One region of the Alteromonas sp. DY56-G5 genome, then DNA from elsewhere that is predicted to be linked to it. Evidence: predicted binding sites of a transcription regulator. Region 1 holds the regulator's gene; the other holds the start of a gene.
What was found. The regulator FNR, encoded in region 1, switches genes on or off when oxygen is low (the NO sensors DNR and NnrR bind a similar motif). The targets are predictions, from matches to a motif close to TTGATCTAGATCAA.
Positions count from the first base shown of each region.

Region 1 (4,194 bases):
GGGTAGCGACCGTCAGACGTCGCCGCTTACCTTTGGATTCGGTCGTATTTACTATTGTTGGTATGAGTCTGTTTCGTAGTGATCCGGTCTGGGATATCGCGAATAAACTGGATATCTCGTTACCTGGTAAAAACAGGTTTGTTGCTCCCAGCGCAGTGGTGCAGGCCCGGCAGCGACTGGGCGAAGAAGCTGTCGGTCATGTCTTTAAGCTGATGGCACAGCGGGCATTTGGTGAGTATGCCTTTGAACAGTGGTGTGGTTTAAATGTACTGGCGGTTGATGGTGTGATGTTCCGTGCCCAGGATACCACTGAGAACCTTGCCGCATTCGGATGTGACCGGAATGTGATGGGCGATAACCCGTACCCGCAGGTACGCATGTGTAGTCTGATGGAAACGTCTAGCCACCTTCTTTTGGCCAGTGAATTTGACGGCCGTGATGTCGGAGAGATGTCTCTTGCAGAGCGGCTTATTCCTTCAGTCCCTGATAACTCTCTAACCCTCTTCGACAGAGGATATTACTCGCTGGGATTACTGCACCTGTGGATGACCAAAGGTGTTAATACGCACTGGATGCTGCCCGCCCGTAAAGATTTACAGTACATAGTGAAACATCAACTAAGAGAACATGATGCTGTAGTCACCCTCAAGACCTCGCCTCAGGCGCGGAAGAAGTTTGATGGTTTACCTGAAACCATCGAAGCGAGACTGACCAGCTACGAAGTAAACGGAAAGACCTACCGCGTGCTTAGTTCAATGGTCGATGCTATGCAGTTCCCCTACGAAGAGATTGCCGATGTGTACGTTCAACGCTGGGAAATAGAACTGGGCTTCAGGGAAATGAAACAGACGTTACATCAGGCAAAGCTGACGCTTCGCAGCAAGAAATCTGAGATGGTGCGTCAGGAACTGTGGGGACTATTACTCGCCTACAATCTGATTAGAGTGATGATGCTTGATGCCGTAAAAGATATGCCGGAGCTATCTCCCTCACGGCTTAGCTTCGGTCTATGCATGAGGCATATCATCGTTTTCTTCCTGACCACCATCCCAGACACAGTGACCAAACTGCCCGTCCACTATGAATACCTGATGGAATCGTTGAGGATGATGAAGTTACCTGACAAACGACCTGACAGGTATTATCCACGAGTTGTGAGGAAAAGACCGACTAAATACCCCACAAAGAAAAAAGCCAGTCAGCTTAACTGACTAGCATTACGCTTAGTGCGCGCCTTATTTAACACTTAAAAAGGACTAACCGCAGACAACGCTAGGGCCGTTAAGCGCCGCTAGTTTGGTGTTTAGCCTATCGAAATCCAAAATAGTAATAAGCTTGCCGTCTACTTTTATGATGTTGTCTTTTTGAAAACGGCTTAACAGACGACTAATCGTTTCAATCGTTAATCCTAAATAGTTTCCAATTTCGTTGCGCGTCATGGTTAAGTGGAATTCTCTATGGGAAAAGCCACGCTCTTCAAAGCGTTGCGACAGGTGTGAGATGAAATACAGTAAGCGCTCTTCTGCAGTTCGCTTGTTTAAAAGCATGATCATGTCGTGATCTTGTTTTATTTCAGCGCTCATGAAACTCATGATCTGGTGGCGTAGCTTTGGAAATTGCACTGACATTTCGTCGAGGGTCTCGTAGGGAAGCTCACACACCATGGCAGTTTCTAACGCAGAAGTATAGCTTTGGTGCTTGTTCTCTCTTAATGCATCGAAACCGATAATGTCACCAGGAAAGTGGAAGCCGGTAATCTGTTCTTCACCTTCGGTATTAGTCACAAATGATTTGAATGAACCGGTTCTCACTGCAAATAGAGAACGGAATTTATCACCAGTTTGAATCAGCGTGTCACCTTTATGAAGCGGCTTCTTGCGTTCAATAATATCGTCAAGAGACTCGATTTCTGTTTTGTTTAACGCCACCGGTAAACATAAGTGACTGAAACTACAGTTTTGACAGTGAATAGAAAATTGGCTTCCTTTGCTCATAATGCACGCTCTCTAAAAGAATACCCGACAATAATACACCCATTTTTAAACGATTGCGCTATGAATAAGATAAGCTGCATATATTGCCATTATTACTGCAATAATTTGTCTAAAATGGTTATGTTGAAAACTTTGAACAATATATTGGCTACCAGCGCTTGCGGCGAGTAAGGTGGGTAATGTACCCAAACCGAAGAAGAACATAATAGCTGCGCCTTCTAGCGCATTACCCGCTGCGAGAGACCAGGTAAGTGTGGAATACACCAAACCGCAAGGAAGCCAACCCCAAATAAAACCATAAGGCAATGCACTTAAAGGGGTCTTAAATGGCAAAAAGCGTTTTGAAAGCGGCTGGACTTTGGAAAATAGGCCTTTACCAGCATTTTCCAGCACCGTTAAGCCAGTCCACCACTTACCCAAATAACACGCCAGTAGAAGCAACATGATTCCGCTAAGTAGGGAAAGGGCATAGTTGGCAAGAGGTATATAATCTGCTGCAATTTTTCCAATTGCCCCGGTTATTGCTCCGGCGATGGTGTAGCTCACCATACGTCCCATGTTATAGGCAAGGGTATAGGGTAGTGCTGAAGCGCCTTTAGGCGATACCATCCTTAGCGCAGCGACGATTCCACCGCACATTCCCACACAGTGAACTCCGCCGGCTAAGCCGATAAGAAAGGCAGAGAAGTAGTTAATCCCTTCCATGTGGCGCTTGGCTTTTGTCTACTTTACTGTCTTGAAGTTGCTTGCGTTGCTCAGCTAGCTTTTTTTCTTCTGGCGGAAGATCATCGTCAAACAGTATGCTATACCCTTGGCGATCTAAATCTTCAAATTGATTGGTTTTCACCGCCCAAAAGAATATCACGATAGCGACGGCAACAATGATGATGGCGATTGGAATTAATACGTAAATAATACTCATGCTATTTGCTCAAGAGTCGCGTTGAGTTTGTGACCACAATGATACTGCTTAACGACATACCAACAACAGCCATCCACGGTGAAAGTAGGCCTGATACGACGAAAGGTAAGATCAAAACGTTGTAACCTACCGACCAGCCAATATTTTGCCTTATTTTTTGCTTCACTTGGTGCGCAGTTCGAATAAGTTCTGGTACAGAAAGCAGCTGATCGCCAAGCAGTATCACGTCGGCGGCAGTTTTAGCCACGTCTGTGGCATTACCCACTGCAATTGCCACATCAGCGCTGGCAAGAACTGGAGCGTCGTTAATACCGTCACCCATCATCATTACTTTCGCGCCAGATTGCTGCATAGCTTGAACGGCTTCGTACTTTTGCTCAGGTGTTAGGCCACCTTTAGCGGTCGAAATTGGCAATGGTGCGGTAAGCGCATTAACGTTTTGCTGTGTATCACCACTTAAAACGGCGAGAGTATGGCTTGCAGCTAATATATCGAGAGTTTCTTGCGTATCTTCTCTTAGTGAATCCTTTACTTCATACGCCGCCATAATACGCCCCTTAACCGTGAGAAACACGTTAGCTGAAGGGAACGCTTCAATGAGTTTTAGCTGTGATTCGTGAACGCTGAATGCTACAGATCCCATAGAAAACAACGTGTCATTGATCTCACCGCTGATACCACCTCCTGGCGTAACGGTAAAATTAGTCACTTTGTGTACCGTGTTATCGATAGCGTCAGCACTGCCGCTAGAGGCAGAAATCTCGCTTAGGGCTACACCGTCGCTAAAGGCTATATCGTCGCTAAAGGCTTTGGCAATCGGATGTTCAGAGCGTGACTCCAAAGCGCGGGCAATTGATAGCGCACTATTACTATCCACACCGTCAGCGTACCAGGCATTTGAAATAGTAAATTTGCCTTTTGTGAGCGTGCCGGTTTTGTCTAATGCGATGGTGTCAATGTCAGTAATTTGTTCAAGCGCATCGGCGCGTTTTAGTAAAATACCTTGTCTGTTTAATTTTGCCATAGCGCAGGTTAACGCTGATGGCGTAGCCAACCCTAATGCGCAAGGGCAGGTTGCAACCAGCACCGATATGGTGATCCAAAATGCCTCGTCGCTACCCTGATACGCCCAAAAGCCATAGGTTAACGCCGAAATCAGCAATACCGCGGTAACGAAATAGCGAGAAAAATTATCGGCTATCTGCGCTGCTTTAGGTTTACTCGCCATGGCACTTGCTTGCAGTCGTACAATTTGATTTACCAGCGCATTTTTAAGGG
Region 1 is NZ_JANHZQ010000006.1:14,603-18,796, reverse strand. It holds gene NO989_RS04205 (IS4 family transposase) at 1-1,211, shown strand, start outside; gene fnr (fumarate/nitrate reduction transcriptional regulator Fnr) at 1,257-1,994, opposite strand; gene NO989_RS04195 (sulfite exporter TauE/SafE family protein) at 2,040-2,699, opposite strand; gene ccoS (cbb3-type cytochrome oxidase assembly protein CcoS) at 2,686-2,916, opposite strand; gene NO989_RS04185 (heavy metal translocating P-type ATPase) at 2,918-4,194, opposite strand, start outside.

Region 2 (4,194 bases), on a different contig from region 1:
CGCGGCGCTCTTTGTCATTTTTACCAATAAGCGTGAGCAGTGCTCCAACGCCCAAATCGAAGCCATCAGTAACCGCGAAGCCAATTAGCAGAACGCCAACCAAGCACCACCAAATGACTCTCAGTAGTTCATAATCAATCATGCTTTTGCTCCTTGCTCATCAAGGTCAATAAGATCAAATTCAGTGTCAGGCTGCTTATCTTCAGGTGGAACTGGCCCTTTCTTGGCAAACTTCTTCATTAGGTAAAAACCAATAATGAACATGCCGGTGTAGAAAGCACTGTAGGCTACAAGGGTTATTACCACGTCGCTTACGGCGAGATTAGATACCGACGTATGCACCGGAAGCACCTCTGCAATTGACCATGGTTGGCGGCCATATTCAGCGACAAACCAGCCAGCCTCACAGGCAATCCAAGGAAGCGGCAAACCGTAGAGCGCGCTTTTTAATAGCCAACGTGGCTTAGTAATCTTGTGTTTAGTGCTGTAGTAAAAGGCGCACACAAATAGCGCAAGCATAATAAAGCCAGCCACAACCATAAGGCGGAAACTCCAAAACAATGGGGCAACCGGCGGAATGCTGTAATCTACTGCCTGTTGAAGCGCGGCATCAGAAGGATTTGAAACGTTCTCAGTGAAAGGCTCTAGCAACATAGCGTAGCCCAAACTGTCTTTATTTTGGTCGAAGGCAGTACGTTGCTCAGCTGTCGCGGTGCCGTTTCTTACATCATCAAGCACTTCATAGGCTTTAATTCCGCTTAGAATACGCTCGCGATTCTCTTCTTTAAGATCCTTAATACCTTTTACTTCTTCGGTTAACGAACGGGTAGCAATTATGCCCATTGCCCAAGGAATTTGAAGGGCGTACTCGGTTTCCTGCTTCTCGTCGTTTGGAATACCAAACACGGTAAACGGCGCAGGTGCAGGATGGGTTTCGTACTCAGCTTCAACTGCTGCCAGCTTCACTTTTTGTACATCACCAAGCTCATAACCACTCTCATCACCTAGCACGATCACAGAAAGCGTTGAGGCTAGGCCAAAGCTAGCAGCTATGGCGAACGAACGGCGCGCAAAGGCGATATGCTTATGATTAAGCAGGTAGTAACTTGAAATTGCCAACACAAACATTGCGCCGGTCACGTAACCTGCTGATACAGTGTGAACAAATTTGACCTGTGCTACGGGGTTAAAAATAACCTCAGCAAAACTGGTCATTTCCATACGCATGGCTTCAAAATTAAATTCAGCGCCTACCGGGTATTGCATCCAGCCGTTAGCAATCAAGATCCACAGTGCAGAGAAGTTTGAACCAATGGCCACCAGCCAAGTCGCCATCAGATGCTTCACCTTTGACATTTTGTCCCAGCCAAAGAAGAACAACCCCACGAAGGTAGACTCCAGGAAAAAGGCCATTAGGCCTTCGATGGCAAGTGGCGCACCGAAGATATCGCCTACATAGTGAGAATAGTAAGACCAATTCATTCCGAACTGGAATTCCATGGTTAAGCCTGTGGCTACACCAATGGCAAAGTTAATTCCAAACAGCTTTCCCCAGAATTGGGTCATCTGCTTATAAATTTCTTTACCCGTCATTACGTATACCGATTCCATAATGGCAAGTAAGAAACTAAGCCCCAAAGTTAAGGGTACAAATATAAAGTGGAACATTGCAGTTAATGCAAATTGCCACCGCGATAGTTCTATTAACGTATCGCTCATGGGTTATCTCCCTTGTATTTCGTGTGCGCGTTAAACGCTTAGCAGAAAAGTGGTTTAAAATTCAGTGATGAACACGTGAATATGCCGCATGGCAAGAGCACGGTTTATGCCATACATCAGTAATTTGGCTGCTTAAGCGCATTACCGATAAACGGCGGTATTTTCGTACTGTGCAGATAAATTATTCCACGACCGAGCGTGTGGCTTATTGATCCAACGCAACAATTCATGGCGATGCATTCGCCATATTTGTCATTTAGGTGACAAATATGGCACAAGAGAAAGGTCACGTAGGTGAACATTGAGAGGTAGAGAATAGGGCGCGTTAGGGTGTATATGTGATTGTGAATGCACCCCGTAAATCACCCAATTCAAACCCTGTAGCTTGATCATTGGGATAGTGCTTTAGAATGGATTGTTTTACTGAAGGTGCCACATTGGCTCCGTGGCATGCCATGCACACCTGACCTTGTTCAATCGCCATCATGTACCTAAACTCACCGCTTTCGCTATCGTATTGATAAGTTTCAATAGGTCTTTTAGGGGCCAAATTGTCTTGCTTAGCTTTGGTCAGTAATTGTGAAAACCACGCTAACTGCTCACGCTCCCATTGATCTGCCGCATTGTTTGGGTTCCTTACTTTCAGCGCGGTACGCCCAACCTCCCACCCGTTTTGACTAAGCGCCAGAGCAATAGGAGCCGCTGCAATCTGGCATTCGTTAACGCCAGCCTCTAGCCCTCCGGATTGAATTGCTTGCTGTAGTCGTGACTTTAGCGCGCCTCCCAGTGCTTTTGCGTGTAATCGCGCTTCTTTGACTTTTTCCTGTACACTGTTTTCACTTTTTTTCTCATTGGCAGTCACTGTATCTGCCAATGAATGAGCACTACTTGCCAATAAGCTTATCGCCATCAGCATTACGCTATTTTTCATTATAAAACTCTCTTTGGAATTGAATGAGTTGCTACCGAAGTATTGTCGTTTGTCTCAAACAGTGAACAAGCTCTATGCCAATATGATAAATTGCCAAAATTAAATTAGAACAAACTAATATTCAGCCACCCATGAATATATCCATAGTACAAGCGATGATAGATGCGATAGATAAACCCGCAATCTTCATTAACCCAAGCTACGTTATTGAAGCTGTCAACCAGCCCTACAGAGATACCTACCCTGTGGATATAAAGCTTGGCTTTAGTACCTGCTATCAAGTCTCTCACCGCAACAGCAAACCTTGCGATAAGTGCGGCGAGCATTGCCCCATGCAAGAGAGTAAAGCCACAGGACGAGCGGCTAGCGTAGTACACGTTCATACCACCAGTGAGGGTCAAAGCTACTGCGACATCCTCATGCGCCCGATCTTCGACGGTAGCGGAGAATTATTAGGTTTCTTGGAAATACTTGATAAGCTTTCGTTTGCCTCAAACCGACCTTCAGCAGGAAAGATGGTCGGCGAATCAGAGGCATTTAAAGCAATGCTAAACAAAATAAATCGCGCCGCTAACTCAGATATTTCAGTACTACTGTTTGGCGAAACCGGCACGGGTAAAGAGCTGGTGTCCCAAGCACTTCACTCGAGTAGTCACCGTGCTGGCAAACCATTTGTTGTCATCGAGTGTACCGGCATGTCTGACACGCTGCTTGAAAGCGAACTATTCGGTTATGAAAAAGGGGCATTTACAGGCGCAACCACAAATAAGAAAGGGCTCGTAGAAGCAGCGGAAGGCGGCACATTGTTTTTTGATGAAGTCGGCGATATCCCACTTTCCACACAAGTAAAGCTTCTGCGGCTGTTCGAGTCTCAAACTTATCGACCTGTAGGAAGCACAGTGTCTAAAAAGGCTGATTTTCGTTTGGTGTGTGCATCACACAAAAATTTAAAGCACATGGTGGAAACGGGCGAATTCAGACAAGACCTCTACTACCGCATTGCCGGTTTTCCTATCAACCTCCCTTCTTTAAGACAAAGAAAATCAGATATAGCACTGATAGCCGCTCATTTTTTGGCAATGTCTAAAGAGAAAAAACGGTTTCATAAAAACGCGCTAGAAAAACTAACCAACTACCCGTTCCCAGGCAATATTCGCGAACTCAAAAACATTGTAGACCAAGCTATTTTACTGGCTGATGAAACCGTTATTTACGATACAGACTTACCCGAGCTCGATAACATAAGCTCTGATGCTATCAATGATGCCTCGTCATCTCACAGTAACGTTGTGACCTTAGACGAATTGGAACGCCAATACTTACGTCAGGTTCACACGTCTTTTGAAGGCGATACCCAGCAACTTGCACAAGCGCTGGGAGTGAGTACCCGTACACTTTACAGAAAGCTGAAAAAAGCGGGGGTTGGAGATACGTAAAAAATAATAGGTAGAAAAATTACCAAAACGCAGGCTATGATAAAAAGGCGCTAACCAGATAAAGAAAAATGACTTTAAGACGCCTACTTACACTAACACTTTGCCTTT
Region 2 is NZ_JANHZQ010000001.1:119,405-123,598, reverse strand. It holds gene cydB (cytochrome d ubiquinol oxidase subunit II) at 1-142, opposite strand, end outside; gene NO989_RS00500 (cytochrome ubiquinol oxidase subunit I) at 139-1,719, opposite strand; gene NO989_RS00495 (DUF3365 domain-containing protein) at 2,045-2,650, opposite strand; gene NO989_RS00490 (sigma-54 interaction domain-containing protein) at 2,806-4,086, shown strand; gene NO989_RS00485 (hypothetical protein) at 4,155-4,194, shown strand, end outside.
Region 2: the regulator FNR is predicted to act here: its motif matches at 1,928-1,941, upstream of NO989_RS00500 (cytochrome ubiquinol oxidase subunit I).